DNA from 2 places in the Streptomyces laurentii genome. Region 1 is predicted to be linked to the other one. Evidence: riboswitches for the same ligand, from Rfam matches in the RefSeq annotation. Region 1 holds a riboswitch; the other holds the start of a gene.

The links. Region 1 has a riboswitch for glycine ahead of gcvT (glycine cleavage system aminomethyltransferase GcvT). Riboswitches for the same ligand answer to the same signal wherever they lie in the genome.
Region 2: linked by a shared signal. The riboswitch ahead of gcvP (aminomethyl-transferring glycine dehydrogenase) and the one ahead of gcvT (glycine cleavage system aminomethyltransferase GcvT) in region 1 are both predicted to bind glycine.

What each region holds. Positions count from the first base shown of each region.
Region 1 covers NZ_JBEYHT010000075.1:26,842-33,772, forward strand. Annotated here, with positions in the region: gene ABZ693_RS31720 (ABC transporter permease) at 1-674, opposite strand, end outside; gene ABZ693_RS31725 (enhanced serine sensitivity protein SseB C-terminal domain-containing protein) at 1,011-1,826, opposite strand; gene ABZ693_RS31730 (enhanced serine sensitivity protein SseB) at 1,975-2,715, opposite strand; gene ABZ693_RS31735 (AAA family ATPase) at 2,994-3,785, opposite strand; glycine riboswitch at 3,978-4,090, shown strand; glycine riboswitch at 4,091-4,190, shown strand; gene gcvT (glycine cleavage system aminomethyltransferase GcvT) at 4,248-5,381, shown strand; gene gcvH (glycine cleavage system protein GcvH) at 5,549-5,926, shown strand; gene glyA (serine hydroxymethyltransferase) at 5,937-6,931, shown strand, end outside.
Region 2 covers NZ_JBEYHT010000089.1:12,411-19,341, reverse strand. Annotated here, with positions in the region: gene ABZ693_RS36225 (FHA domain-containing protein) at 1-822, shown strand, start outside; gene ftsR (transcriptional regulator FtsR) at 851-1,597, shown strand; gene ABZ693_RS33690 (bifunctional nuclease family protein) at 1,651-2,124, shown strand; gene ABZ693_RS33685 (MerR family transcriptional regulator) at 2,343-2,966, shown strand; gene ABZ693_RS33680 (DNA polymerase IV) at 3,050-4,483, shown strand; gene ABZ693_RS33675 (PRC-barrel domain-containing protein) at 4,506-4,880, opposite strand; glycine riboswitch at 4,994-5,091, shown strand; gene gcvP (aminomethyl-transferring glycine dehydrogenase) at 5,269-6,931, shown strand, end outside.

The DNA.
Region 1 (6,931 bases):
TACTCGCGGTTGCGCAGCGACAGCGTCTGACCGCGGACGATACGGCCGACGTACGGCCAGCCGAAGAAGCCGATCACCACGACGAGGGCCGCGATGCGGACGCCCGAACCGGTCAGCCCCAGCAGCTCGTTGGGCAGCACGGAGACCAGGGCGATGGTGAACAGCAGCTGCGGGAAGGCCAGCATGACGTCCATGACCCGGCTGAGCGCCGCGTCGATCCAGCCGCCGAAGTAGCCGGCGACGATGCCGAGGACGGTGCCGAGGAAGACCGCGAACACGGCCGCCAGGAAGGCGACGAGGAGCGAGATCTGCGCGCCGTAGACGATCCGGCTGAACACGTCGCGGCCGTTGACCGGCTCGACTCCCAGCAGGAACTCCGAGTTGATGCCGCCCCAGCTGCCGATCGGGGTGCCGAACAGCGGGTCGATCTGGTCCTCGTGGAACTCGTCCGGCGGGTGGCCGAGCAGGCTCACGATCACCGGGGCGAGAAGCGCGACGAGGATCAGGAAGACGACGACACAGGCGCCCGCGAGCGCGAGTTTGTCCTTCTTGAGCCGCGACCACGCGATCTGCCAGAGGGAACGGCCTTCGATGGCCTTGGCCGCCGCGCCGGGGACGGCGTCGACGGCGTCGGCCTGCTCGGCCGCACGCGTCTCCTGCTGTGGTGCCGTCATCGTGGTGAGGACCCCTCTCGGCCGCCGGGTCGCCGGCCCTTGACCGCCGCGGGTAGCGGCATGGTGGAACAACTGCTGGGTATGGGCGCGAAAGCGACCGAACACCCGGTGTTCCGGGGAGTCTTCAATGGGCCCGCGATCACCCGCCAGACCTGGCGGGGAATGGTTGCGTAACCGTGATGCGGTTCGTTGCCTTCCGTTATCCGAACGTTCCGATCACTTCAGCGGACCATCTCGGACACTATTCGACCAGATCGGACAACTACCCCAACCAGGTTGTGGCAGGCGTCAATTGGGGCGACAGGAGGGGTGGAAACGGACGATTCGGCGGGGCTGTCAGTACACGTGCGGGGCGGCGGACGCGCCGCGCGCGGGACCGGCCGGCGGATAGCCGTAACCGGGAGTGAGCGGAGCGGCTGGTGCGGCGTGCGCGTCACGGTCGTAGAACGGACGGGCGTGCGCGTGCAGCCACAAGGCGACCGGATCGTACGGATCGGACATGGCGACCGTGGAGACCGGGAGTCCGTCGGGGACGGCGCCGACCGTCTGGTGCATCATCGCCCGCGCGGCCTCGACCGCGCCCGGCGAGGAGTCGTACAGGTCCAGACCGATGGCGAGGTACGGGGAGCCGAGCGCGGGCTGCACCCAGGCGCGGCGCAGCGAGCGGACGGCCGAGGTGTGATGGGCGTTCTGTGACAGCAGGGCGTAGAACTGCGGGATCTCCAGGGACGGTTCGGACAGCCGCAGCGGTCCGGCCGGCATCCGGTCCAGACCGGTGGCGACGCGCCGCAGGTCGGCCCACGGGATGCCGACGCCGCCGCCGGGGGCGTGCGGGTTGAGCCAGATGCCCCAGCGGTCGGGGAACAGGGAGCGGGCGATCTCCAGACCGCCGACCCGTTCGTGGGCGCGGGTCCAGCCGGAGGCGGCGAGCTCCTGCGCGGAGGTGACGCAGGGCGCGTAGCCGAAGCCGTCGACCTCCATGTTCCCGTACTGGGCGTCCTGCGCTCCGGGGGTGCCCTGCCAGAGCAGCATCCAGACCTCGGAGCCGGCCAGGGCGTGCAGCAGCTGCTCGTAGGCGTCGTGACGCCCCGGTGTCACCTGCCGCAGCATGTGCTCGACCTGTCCGGCGGCAGCGGTGCCTGACGCGCTCACCCTCGGTCCCCGCCCCTCTTGTCCGTGCTGTCGGTGGTGTCGGCGTCACTGACGTCGCCGACCATGTCGTCCTTGCGGCCGTACGGAATCGCCCGGTCGGGCCTCGATCCGTGCGGCGTGAATGAGTTCAGCTTAGAGCGGGGGTCCGTCACACGGCGGCGCGCTGGAAGAAGGGGCGCACCTTCTCCAGCATCCAGTCGCCGACCGGGTCCTGGGCCACGTCCAGCAGGACGAGGTTGACCGGCCAGGCGACCTCGACCCGGCCGAGGGCGCGCCCGAGGGCCTCCAGCGGGACCGCCAGGTCGGGGTCGAGGCCGTCGACGAGCAGCACGCCGACGAACAGGGCCGGTTCGGTGCCCTCGACGCTGGCGAGGGCACGGCGGGCGGAGGTCACGACGCCGGTGGCCTCGAACTCGGCGGCGGCGGCGGCCAGGAAGTCCACCGGATCGTCCTGCCAGTCGGGCTCGAACAGGCGGACCCGGCCGCCGTTGGCCGGCCCGTCCAGCTCGGTGCGGCCGGTCCGGCACAGCTCGGCGACGGCGGGCGGGGGCAGTGGGACGCCGACGGTGCCGCCTGGGTTCACGGCGAGGCCGAGCTGCGGGGGCAGGCCGCGGGCGAAGTCACGGGCGGGGGCGACGGTGTACGACATGTGGTCGCCGACGCAGGCGCGGAACTCCTGTTCGGAGCTGAAGACGGGCACGTAGGCGGCGCCGTCCAGCTCCAGGGTGGGCAGGTCGAGGTCGGCGCTGTCGGGGCCGCCGCCGTTGGGCAGCGGCACCCAGACGGAGCTGCGGCCGAGCACCTCGACCAGGCGGCCGCCCGCGGCGGGGTTGCCGAGCGAGGCGGCCAGTACTTCCTCGAGTTCGTTGCCCGGCCACGTCACGTCCACGCTGCTCGTCGTCCCCTTCTCGCCTTCGCGGCTTCCATCCGGTCTCCAGCGCACCGCCCTCGCCCCCGGCCGGTCCGGCTTCCGCCGGGCGGTTCCGGGCGCCGAAGAGACGCCGGAGAGACGCCGGACGACGGTCCGGCGGTCGTCGGGGGATCCGTCCCCCGTCTCCCGCCGCACGCCCGGACGGTCCCGGCCGCCCCGGCCGTTTCGAACACACGGTGCGTCAGCACCTTAACGGCGCGCCGGGGCCGCCGGGGCAGGAAGGGGTGCGGGCTTCGTCACGCGATGTCCTGGAACCCGATCCTCCGCAGGACGTCGGCCGCCTCCCGGTCGAGCAGGGTGACCGACGCGCAGCCGCGCGGCAGGGCGCCCGTCTCGGCGGTGCGGACCAGCCGGCCGACGGCCCGGCGGTGCCGGGCGAAGGCGTAGCCGGACACGGTACGGCCGCGGTCCCGCTGGCCCGCCAGGGCGGTGTCCGGGTCGACGTCGAGCAGGATCAGGTGCAGGCCGGCGCCGCGCCGGCGGGCCGCGCGGGCGAGCCAGCCGCGCACCCAGGACTGGGTGCCGCAGTCGTGGACGACCACCCCGGCGCCGGCCCGCACGGCGCGGCGGAGCCCGGCGTAGTGGGCGAGGCGCGCGAACGGGCGGTAGAGGGCGTACGGCAGGAAGCGGGGCAGCCGGGCCTCCCAGCGCTCCCGGGTGTCCTGGGAGTCGACGGCCCGGCCGCCGGCGACCCGGCCCATGAGCGTGGACTTGCCGGCGCCGGGCAGCCCGGAGACCACCACGACGTCGCCGCGCGCGAAGGTGAGGACGCGGGGGCCGTGCCCGCCGCGCCCGCGCAGGTCCCGCAGGAACCGGCCGCGCCGCCGGGTGCGGGCCCGGGCTCTGTCCCGTACCGCCTCGCGCGCCTGGCCGCGGCCCCGGTCGTGCCCCCGGTCGTGCCGTTGGCCGCAGGCCCGGTCCCGGGCCTGGTCGGGGGCGGCGACCCCGCCGGGAAGAGCCCCGGCGACCGCCCGCCGCACCGGTATGCCGGTGTTCGCCACATATGGTCCGGTGTGCCGGATCGTCATCGCCATCTCCCCCTGTCGGGCGTGCCGGAACCCCGATCGGGCCCGCCAGGACCCTGCCCACAAAGTGTAAAGAAATGGTAATGGGGCACAAGTGATTTGCCGGGCGGACCCGCCGTGCAATGATGAGCGCGCCACTCGCTCGCACGAGCGCGCACCCGCGCCACCAGCGCGTACAACCGCATACCGGCCGCTCGAATCCGCGCGGGAGAGTCCCGGGGCATCCGCACACACCGTGCGCGTGCGCCGGGCGCCGAAGGAGCAAGTACCTCCCTTGAATCTCTCAGGCCCCGTACCGCGCGGACGAGGCAGATCTGAAAAGCGGGACGCGGCGTCGCGTCCCCACCCAAGGTGCAAGCCGGGGACGTCCTCGGTGAACCTCTCAGGTTCCATGACAGATGGGGAGGATGTCCTCACCGTCATGCACGTCGTGCGCCCCGCACGCCTGGGACCCGGGAGCCACCCATGAGTACTGCCCCCCGCCTGACCGCCCTCGACGCGACGCATCGCTCGCTCGGCGCGACCATGACCGACTTCGCGGGCTGGGACATGCCGCTGCGCTACGGCAGCGAGCGCGAGGAGCACACCGCGGTCCGCACCAAGGCCGGCCTGTTCGACCTGTCCCACATGGGAGAGATCACCGTCACCGGCCCCGAGGCCGTGCGCTTCCTCGACTACGCGCTGGTCGGCAACATCTCCACGGTGGGCAACGGCCGCGCCCGCTACACGATGATCTGCCGTGAGGACGGCGGCATCCTGGACGACCTGATCGTCTACCGCCTCGGCGAGACCGAGGCCCCCGAGTACATGGTCGTCGCGAACGCCTCCAACGCCCAGGTCGTGCTCGACGCGCTGACCGAGCGCGTGGCCGGCTTCGACGCCGAGGTCCGCGACGACCGCGACGCGTACGCCCTGCTCGCCGTCCAGGGCCCCGAGTCCGCCGGCATCCTGGCCAAGCTCACCGACGCCGACCTGGACGGTCTGAAGTACTACGCGGGCCTGCCCGGCACCGTCGCCGGCGTGCCCGCGCTGATCGCCCGTACCGGCTACACCGGCGAGGACGGCTTCGAGCTCTTCCTGAAGCCGGAGCACGCCGAGGGCGTGTGGCAGGCGCTGACCGAGGCGGGCGCGGACGCCGGCCTGGTCCCGTGCGGCCTGTCCTGCCGCGACACGCTGCGCCTGGAGGCGGGCATGCCGCTGTACGGGCACGAGCTGACCACCGGCCTCACGCCGTTCGACGCCGGCCTCGGCCGGGTCGTCAAGTTCGAGAAGACCACGAACGAGGGCCGTTTCGTCGGCCGCGAGGCGCTGGAGAAGGCCGCCGAGCGCGCCGAGGCCGCCCCGCCGCGCAAGCTGGTCGGCCTGATCGCCGAGGGCCGCCGGGTGCCCCGCGCGGGCATGTCCGTGGTCGTGGCCGGCGAGGTCGTCGGCGAGGTCACCTCCGGCGCCCCGTCCCCGACCCTCGGCAAGCCGATCGCCATGGCCTACGTGGACGCCGCGCACGCCCAGGCCGGCACGGCGGGCGTCGGCATCGACATCCGCGGCACCCACGAGCCGTACGAGGTCGTGGCGCTGCCGTTCTACAAGCGCGAGAAGTAGGCCGCGGGTCGCCTCGCGCGCGTACGTCCGGGCATCCGTCCGGACCGGGCGCCCGGCCTTCGCCCCGCGCCCCCGGCGTACGCCGGTGAGGTGATTCGTCTCACCTTCCGTCTCATCCCGTAAGACCCCCGTTCATCCGCACTCCCCCGATCCAGGAGAATCACGCCATGAGCAACCCCCAGGAGCTTCGCTACAGCAAGGAGCACGAGTGGCTGTCGGCCGTCGAGGACGGCGTCGCCACGATCGGCATCACGGAGTTCGCGGCGAACGCCCTCGGCGACGTCGTGTACGCCCAGCTGCCGGAGGTCGGTGACACCGTGACCGCCGGCGAGACCTGCGGCGAGCTGGAGTCGACCAAGTCGGTCAGCGACCTGTTCTCCCCGGTCACGGGCGAGGTCGTCGCCGCGAACCAGGACGTCGTCGACGACCCGTCCCTGGTGAACTCGGCTCCGTTCGAGGGTGGCTGGCTCTTCAAGGTACGCGTCGCGGAGGAGCCGAAGGACCTGCTCTCCGCCGCCGAGTACACCGAGCTCTCCGGCAACTAAGGATCTCTCGATGTCGCTTCTGAACACTCCCCTCCACGAGCTGGACCCGGACGTCGCCGCCGCCGTCGACGCCGAGCTCCGCCGTCAGCAGAACACCCTCGAGATGATCGCCTCGGAGAACTTCGCTCCGGTCGCGGTCATGGAGGCCCAGGGTTCGGTCCTCACCAACAAGTACGCCGAGGGCTACCCGGGCCGCCGCTACTACGGCGGCTGCGAGCACGTCGACGTGGCCGAGCAGATCGCGATCGACCGGATCAAGGAGCTGTTCGGCGCCGAGTACGCCAACGTGCAGCCGCACTCCGGCGCGTCCGCCAACCAGGCCGCCCTGTTCGCGATCGCCCAGCCGGGCGACACGATCCTCGGCCTGGACCTGGCCCACGGCGGCCACCTCACCCACGGCATGCGCCTGAACTTCTCGGGCAAGCAGTTCGACGTGGTCGCGTACCACGTGGACGACCAGGGCCGGGTCGACATGGCCGAGGTCGAGCGCCTCGCCAAGGAGCACCGCCCCAAGGTGATCATCGCGGGCTGGTCCGCCTACCCGCGTCAGCTGGACTTCGCCGAGTTCCGCCGGATCGCCGACGAGGTCGAGGCCTACCTGTGGGTCGACATGGCCCACTTCGCGGGTCTGGTCGCGGCCGGTCTGCACCCGAACCCGGTCGCGTACGCGGACGTGGTCACCTCCACCACGCACAAGACGCTCGGTGGCCCGCGCGGCGGCATCATCCTGGCGAAGAAGGAGTTCGCGAAGAAGCTGAACTCCTCGGTCTTCCCCGGTTTCCAGGGCGGCCCGCTGGAGCACGTGATCGCGGCCAAGGCCGTCTCCTTCAAGGTCGCGGCCTCGGAGGAGTTCAAGGAGCGCCAGCAGCGCACCCTGGACGGCGCGCGGATCATCGCCGAGCGCCTGGTGCGGGACGACGTCACCGAGCACGGTGTCTCCGTGCTGTCCGGCGGCACCGACGTGCACCTGCTCCTGGTCGACCTGCGGAACTCGGAGCTGGACGG
Region 2 (6,931 bases), on a different contig from region 1:
AAGTTGTTTGCGAAGTTGTTCGGCAAGAGCGGACGCGAGGACGGCGGCAACGCCAGGCATCGCGCGTCGCGTCACGCCCAGAACGAGGAGCAGGGCGCGGAGCGCCCGCTCTTCCGTGACGAGGTCGCTGGTCAGGGCGGTGACATTTCGGGCGCGCAGGGCGCGTCTTCTGTTGACCCTGCCGGTGCCGCGCGCATAGGTTTCGGGGAAGCATCAACCTCGAGTACGGGTGGAGGGTCCACCCCCGACCCGTACGCGACCCAGACCTCCGCGGGTCAGCCGCGGCCGGAGGGCGCGTCCATGGTGTGTACGAGGTGCGGTCACCGCAATACGGCGGACAGCCGCTTCTGCTCCCACTGCGGTGCGCCGCTGCGGGCCGGGGCGGTGCCGGAGCGGGCGTCCGAGACGACCTCGACGATCTCCATCTCGGGACTCGAGGCGTATGACGCGGAGGTGACGGGCCAGATCCCGGCCCTGTCGCCCGAGGCCCTGGCGGCCGTCGAGGCGCTGCCGTCCGGTGCGGCGCTGCTCATCGTGCGCCGCGGCCCGAACTCGGGCAGCCGCTTCCTGCTGGACGGCGAGCTGACCACGGCCGGCCGCCACCCGCAGAGCGACATCTTCCTCGACGACGTGACGGTGTCGCGTCGGCACGTGGAATTCCGGCGTCAGCAGGACGGCACGTTCCAGGTGGCCGATGTCGGCAGTCTCAACGGCACCTACGTCAACCGTGAGCCGATCGACTCGGTCGTGGTCGCCAACGGTGACGAGGTGCAGATCGGCAAGTACCGGCTCGTGTTCTTCGCGAGCCAGCGGGGCATGTGACGCCCCGGAGAACCTTCAGGGAAGGTCCATGGTGCGTACAGCGTCGGGCGGTGCCGGCTTCGGCACCGCCGCCGCGGGCGACGGTCTCGTCAGCATCGGCACGGTGCTGACGAGGCTGCGCGACGAGTTTCCCGAAGTGACCATTTCCAAGATCAGGTTCCTGGAGGCCGAAGGGCTCGTGGAGCCCCGGCGGACGGCCTCCGGCTACCGCAAGTTCAGTCCGCAGGACGTGGAGCGGCTCGCCCAGATCCTGCGGATGCAGCGGGACCACTACCTCCCGCTGCGGGTGATCCGCGAACATCTGGACGCCCTCGCCCGCGGCGAGCAGATCGCGCTGCCCGCCCCGGGCCGGCCCAGGGACCTGCTCGACGGGTCCTGGGAGACGGACGGTGAGCGCCCGACCGCGGCGCGTCTGGGCCGGGCCGAGCTCCTCGCCGCGGCGGAGGTGACCGAGGCCGAGCTCGCCGAGTGGGAGTCGTACGGTCTGATCGCCCCGCTCGAAGGCGGCGGCGGGTACGACGCGGAGACCGTCACCGTCGCCAAACTCGTGGCGGAACTGGGGAGATTCGGCCTGGAGCCGCGCCATCTGCGGGCCGTGAAAGCCGCCGCCGACCGCGAGGCCGGACTGATCGAGACGAGGGTGGCGCCGCTGCGGCGGCACCGCAACCCCCAGACCAGAGCCCACGCGGAGGCCACCGCCAAGGAGCTCGCCGGCCTCTCGGTCCGGCTCCACGCGGCACTGGTCCAGACCGCGCTCGGGATCCGCCCGCAGTGACCCCGGACCGTCCCGACTACCCAAACCGGTCGGGCACGGCCTAGGGTTGCTGTGTGAACGAGCTCGACGTTGTGGGTGTCCGGGTGGAAATGCCCTCCAACCAGCCGATCGTGCTCCTGCGTGAAGTGGGAGGCGACCGGTACCTCCCCATCTGGATCGGACCGGGTGAGGCGACCGCGATCGCCTTCGCCCAGCAGGGCATGGCCCCGGCCAGGCCGCTGACGCACGACCTTTTCAAGGACGTGCTGGAAGCCGTGGGACAGGAGCTCACCGAAGTCCGCATCACGGATCTGCGGGACGGGGTCTTCTACGCCGAGCTGGTCTTCGCCAGCGGCGTCGAGGTCAGCGCCCGGCCCTCCGACGCGATAGCGCTGGCGCTGCGCACCGGCACGCCCATCTACGGCAGTGACGGCGTGCTGGACGACGCGGGCATCGCGATCCCGGACGAGCAGGAGGACGAGGTGGAGAAGTTCCGCGAGTTCCTCGACCAGATCTCGCCCGAGGACTTCGGAAGCGGCAACCAGTAGGGCGACCTGACGGATCAGGAGCCGGGTTCCGGACGGGATCCGGCGGCGCCGCCGCCCGGGAGTGTCGCGGACATTCGAGTAGCCTTTCCCCGCGGAGCGGTACGCAAAACCACTCTCAGGGTGATTATCACTCGGCGTGCCGAGTGTGGCGATCGTTGACGCACCCCGAGTGACTGCCTACCTTCGTGTGGGCAGGTCAAGGACGGAGGGTCGGCGTGATGAGCAGCGGCGACGGTACGGCAGAGGGCTTCCGGGGGCACGCGCTGGGGGAGCCGGGGCCGTATCCGCTTCACAGCAGGGTGGGCGGCCTCGGGACCGACACGGACACGCGGCCGGCGGTCGGCTCGGACGCCGTCGGCTATCGCGGCCCCACGGCCTGCGCGGCGGCCGGGATCACCTATCGGCAGCTGGACTACTGGGCGCGCACCGGGCTTGTCGAGCCGAGCGTGCGGCCCGCGTACGGATCCGGGACGCAGCGGCTCTACAGCTTCCGGGACGTCGTCGTCCTCAAGATCGTCAAGCGTTTCCTGGACACCGGGGTCGCGCTCCAGAACATCCGGGCGGCGGTGCAGCATCTGCGGGCCCGCGGTTTCCGCGATCTGGAGCGGATGACGCTGATGAGCGACGGCGCGACCGTCTACGAGTGCGCGTCCCCGGACGAGGTCGTCGACCTGCTCCAGGGCGGGCAGGGCGTCTTCGGCATCGCCGTGGGCGTGGTGTGGCGGGACGTCGAGGCGGCGCTCTCGCAGCTGCACGGCGAGCGCGTCGACACCGGCGAGACGCTGGTCGGGCACAATCCCGCGGACGAGCTGGCGCGCCGGCGCCGCGACAAGGCCGTCTGACCTCTGCCCCCGACTCCGGCCCCCGCATCGGCCCGTACGTGCGTACGAGCCGATTGTCAGTGGCGTAGGGCAGCATCGGAACCGTGAGAGCCGCGCCCACGATCCTGCATCTCGACATGGATGCCTTCTTCGCCGCCGCCGAGCAGGCGTCGAAGCCCAGTCTGCGCGGAAAACCCGTGGTCGTGGGCGGCCTCGGGCCGCGCGGTGTGGTCGCCACCGCGTCGTACGAGGCGCGTCGCTTCGGGGTGCATTCGGCGATGCCCATGGGGCAGGCCCGGCGGCTCGCCCCGAACGCGGCGTACCTGGTGCCGCGCTTCGCCTTCTACCGGGCGATCAGCGGGCAGGTCATGGAACTCCTCGGCCGGCTCTCCCCGCTCGTCGAGCCGCTGAGCCTGGACGAGGCCTTCGTCGACCTGGAGGCCGGGGGCGTGGCCGACGACAGCGCGGGCGCCCGGGAGGCCGGGGAGCGGCTGCGGCGGGACATCCTGACGACGACCGGCCTGACCGGCTCGGTCGGCCTGGCCGGCTCCAAGATGCTCGCGAAGATCGCCTCCGAAGAGGCCAAGCCGGACGGGCTGGTGCTGATCGAGCCGGGCACCGAGCGGGAACTGCTCGGGCCGCGGTCGGTACGGATCATCCCCGGGGTCGGCCCGGCCACCGGCGAGCATCTGCGGCGGGCCGGGATCGGCACCGTCGCCGAGGTGGTGGAGGCGGGGGAGGACGAGCTGGTACGGCTCCTGGGGCGGGCGCACGGCACCTCGCTGTACGCGATGGCGCTCGGGCGTGACGACCGGCCGGTGGTGGCCGAGCGGGACGCCAAGTCGGTGTCGGTGGAGGACACCTTCGACGTGGACCTGCACGACCGGCTGCGGATCCGGCTGGAGGTCGAGCGGCTGGCCGAGCGCTGCGTGGCGCGGCTGCGCGGGTCGGGGCACTCGGGGCGGACGATCGTCCTGAAGGTGCGGCGGTACGACTTCTCCACGCTGACCCGTTCCGAGACGCTGCGCGGGCCCACGGACGATCCGGTGGTGGTCCGGGACGCGGCGGCGCGGCTGCTGGACCTGGTGGACACCACGGGCGGGGTGCGGCTGCTGGGCGTCGGTGTCAGCGGGCTCGCGGACTACACCCAGGAGGACCTGTTCGCGCAGGCCGAGGCGGAGGCCGTGGCCGTGGCCGAGGCGGGGGCGGAAGCGGCGGCGGACGCCACCGCGGTTGCCGAGGCCGGTACGGAGGCGGCGGAACGGGCCGCGGAGACGGGGCCCCAGGCGCCGGCCGCCGCGCCGCCCGCGGCCACGGAGACCACGGAGCGGCACTGGGCGCCCGGCAACGACGTACGGCATGCCGTGTACGGGCCCGGCTGGGTGCAGGGCAGCGGCGTCGGGCGGGTCACCGTCCGCTTCGAGGAACCCTGCTCCGCGCCGGGCCGCGTCCGCACCTTCGTCGTCGGCGACCCGGACCTGGAACCGGCCGATCCGCTCCCGCTCGTCCCGGGCGGAGCAACGGTTTCGACCGCTTAGACCGGCCGGGTGACGTGTGCCGTCAGGCCTCCTCCTGGCCCGCCAGACGGCCGAAGTCGTGCTCCACGACGGCCGGGGGCGCGGGGGGCAGGGTCAGGTTGTAGTGACGGTAGAGCTGAAGCTCCTGTTCGGGGGAGAGATGCCGGCCGACCCCGAAGTCGGGGGCGTCCTTGATCAGGGTGCGCTCGTAGGGGATATGGAGGCCGTCCGCCACCAGTTCGCTGGGTTCCAGCGGGACGAAGGCGTCCCGGCTGAAGAGTCCGGTGCGTACGGCGGCCCATTCGGGGACTCCGGTCGCGTCGTCCAGGTACACCTCGTCCACAGTGCCGATCTTGTGCCCGTTCCGGTCGAACGCCTTGCGGCCGATCAGGCTGCGCGGATCGATGTCGGTCTGCACGGTCCCTCCAACTGGTCGCAACTGCTCTGCAACACTACGAAAGGGCACATCTCGGATGTCGGCCACTTGAGCGATGGGGGAAGCATCCGCGCTGGTAGGCTGGTTATGGCTGTCGACCCCACGCGGGAGAGTCCTCCGGAGAACCATTCGGAGGCGCCGAAGGAGCAACTCCTCCCCGGAATCTCTCAGGCCCCTGTACCGCGCGGACGAGGTCACTCTGGAAAGCAGGGCGGACGTCGGACGGCATCCGCTCTCACCGACGGTGAAAGCCGGTCTTCCGCGAGGCGGGCCGGTGAAGCTCTCAGGTCAGATGACAGAGGGGGAGGTCGTCCGGGCAACCGCGCCGCGGTGCCCCTCGCAGGTCGTGACGACCAGGAGGCCCCCGTACATGACCGCCAACCGCACTCCGCTCTCCGAGCTCGAGCAGGGCATCCCCTTCGAGCAGCGGCACATCGGACCCGACGCCGAGGCGCGGGCCAAGATGCTCGCCCAGGTCGGTTACGGATCCCTCGACGAGCTCACGGCCGCCGCCGTGCCGGACGTCATCAAGAACACCGAGGCGCTGGCCCTCCCGGCCGCCCGCACCGAGGCCGAGGTACTGGCCGAGCTGCGCACCCTGGCCGACCGCAACCAGGTCGTCACCCCGATGATCGGCCTCGGCTACTACGGCACCTTCACCCCGCCGGTGATCCTCCGCAACGTGATGGAGAACCCGGCCTGGTACACCGCCTACACGCCGTACCAGCCGGAGATCTCCCAGGGCCGCCTGGAGGCCCTGCTCAACTTCCAGACCATGGTCGCCGACCTGACCGGCCTGCCGACCTCCGGCGCCTCGCTGCTCGACGAGGGCACCGCGGCCGCCGAGGCCATGGCGCTGTCCCGCCGTGTCGGCAAGGTCAAGAACGGTGTCTTCCTGGTCGACGCCGACGCGCTGCCGCAGACCGTCGCCGTCATCCGGACCCGCGCCGAGCCGACCGGTGTCGAGGTCGTCGTCGCCGACCTCTCCGCCGGTATCCCGGCCGAGATCGCCGAGCGCGGCGTCTTCGGCGTGCTCCTGCAGTACCCGGGCGCCTCCGGTGCCATCCGGGACATCAAGCCGGTCGTCGACCAGGCCCACGAGCTCGGCGCGATCGTCACCGTCGCCGCCGACCTGCTCGCGCTGACCCTGCTCGCCTCGCCCGGCTCCCTCGGCGCCGACATCGCGGTCGGCACCACCCAGCGCTTCGGCGTCCCGATGGGCTTCGGCGGCCCGCACGCCGGCTACATGGCCGTCCAGGCCAAGCACGCCCGCTCGCTGCCCGGCCGTCTCGTCGGCGTCTCCGTCGACGCCGACGGCAATAAGGCGTACCGCCTGGCGCTGCAGACCCGTGAGCAGCACATCCGCCGCGAGAAGGCCACCAGTAACATCTGCACCGCGCAGGTGCTGCTCGCCGTCATGGCCGGCATGTACGCCGTCTACCACGGCCCCGAGGGCCTGAAGCAGATCGCGCAGCGCACGCACCGCTACGCCGCGATCCTCGCGGCCGGCCTGCGGGCCGGCGGCGTGCAGCTGACCCAGGGCGCCTTCTTCGACACGCTCACCGCCCGGGTGCCCGGCCGCGCCGACGAGATCGTCGCCGCCGCCCTGGCCGCCGGGGTCAACCTGCACCGGGTCGACGGCGACCACGTCTCCGTCTCCTGCGACGAGACCACCACGCGCGAGCACCTCGCCGCCGTCTGGACCGCCTTCGGCGTCACCGGCGACATCGAGGCCCTCGACGAGGACACCCAGGACGCCCTGCCGGCCGACGCGCTGCGCACCGACGCGTACCTGACCCACCCGGTCTTCGCCGCGTACCGCTCCGAGACGGCGATGCTGCGCTACCTGCGCAAGCTCGCCGACCGCGACTACGCGCTCGACCGCGGCATGATCCCGCTCGGCTCCTGCACCATGAAGCTGAACGCGACCACCGAGATGGAGCCGGTGACCTGGCCCGAGTTCGGCCAGATCCACCCCTTCGTGCCGATCGACCAGGCCCAGGGCTACGTCACGCTCATCACCGAGCTGGAGG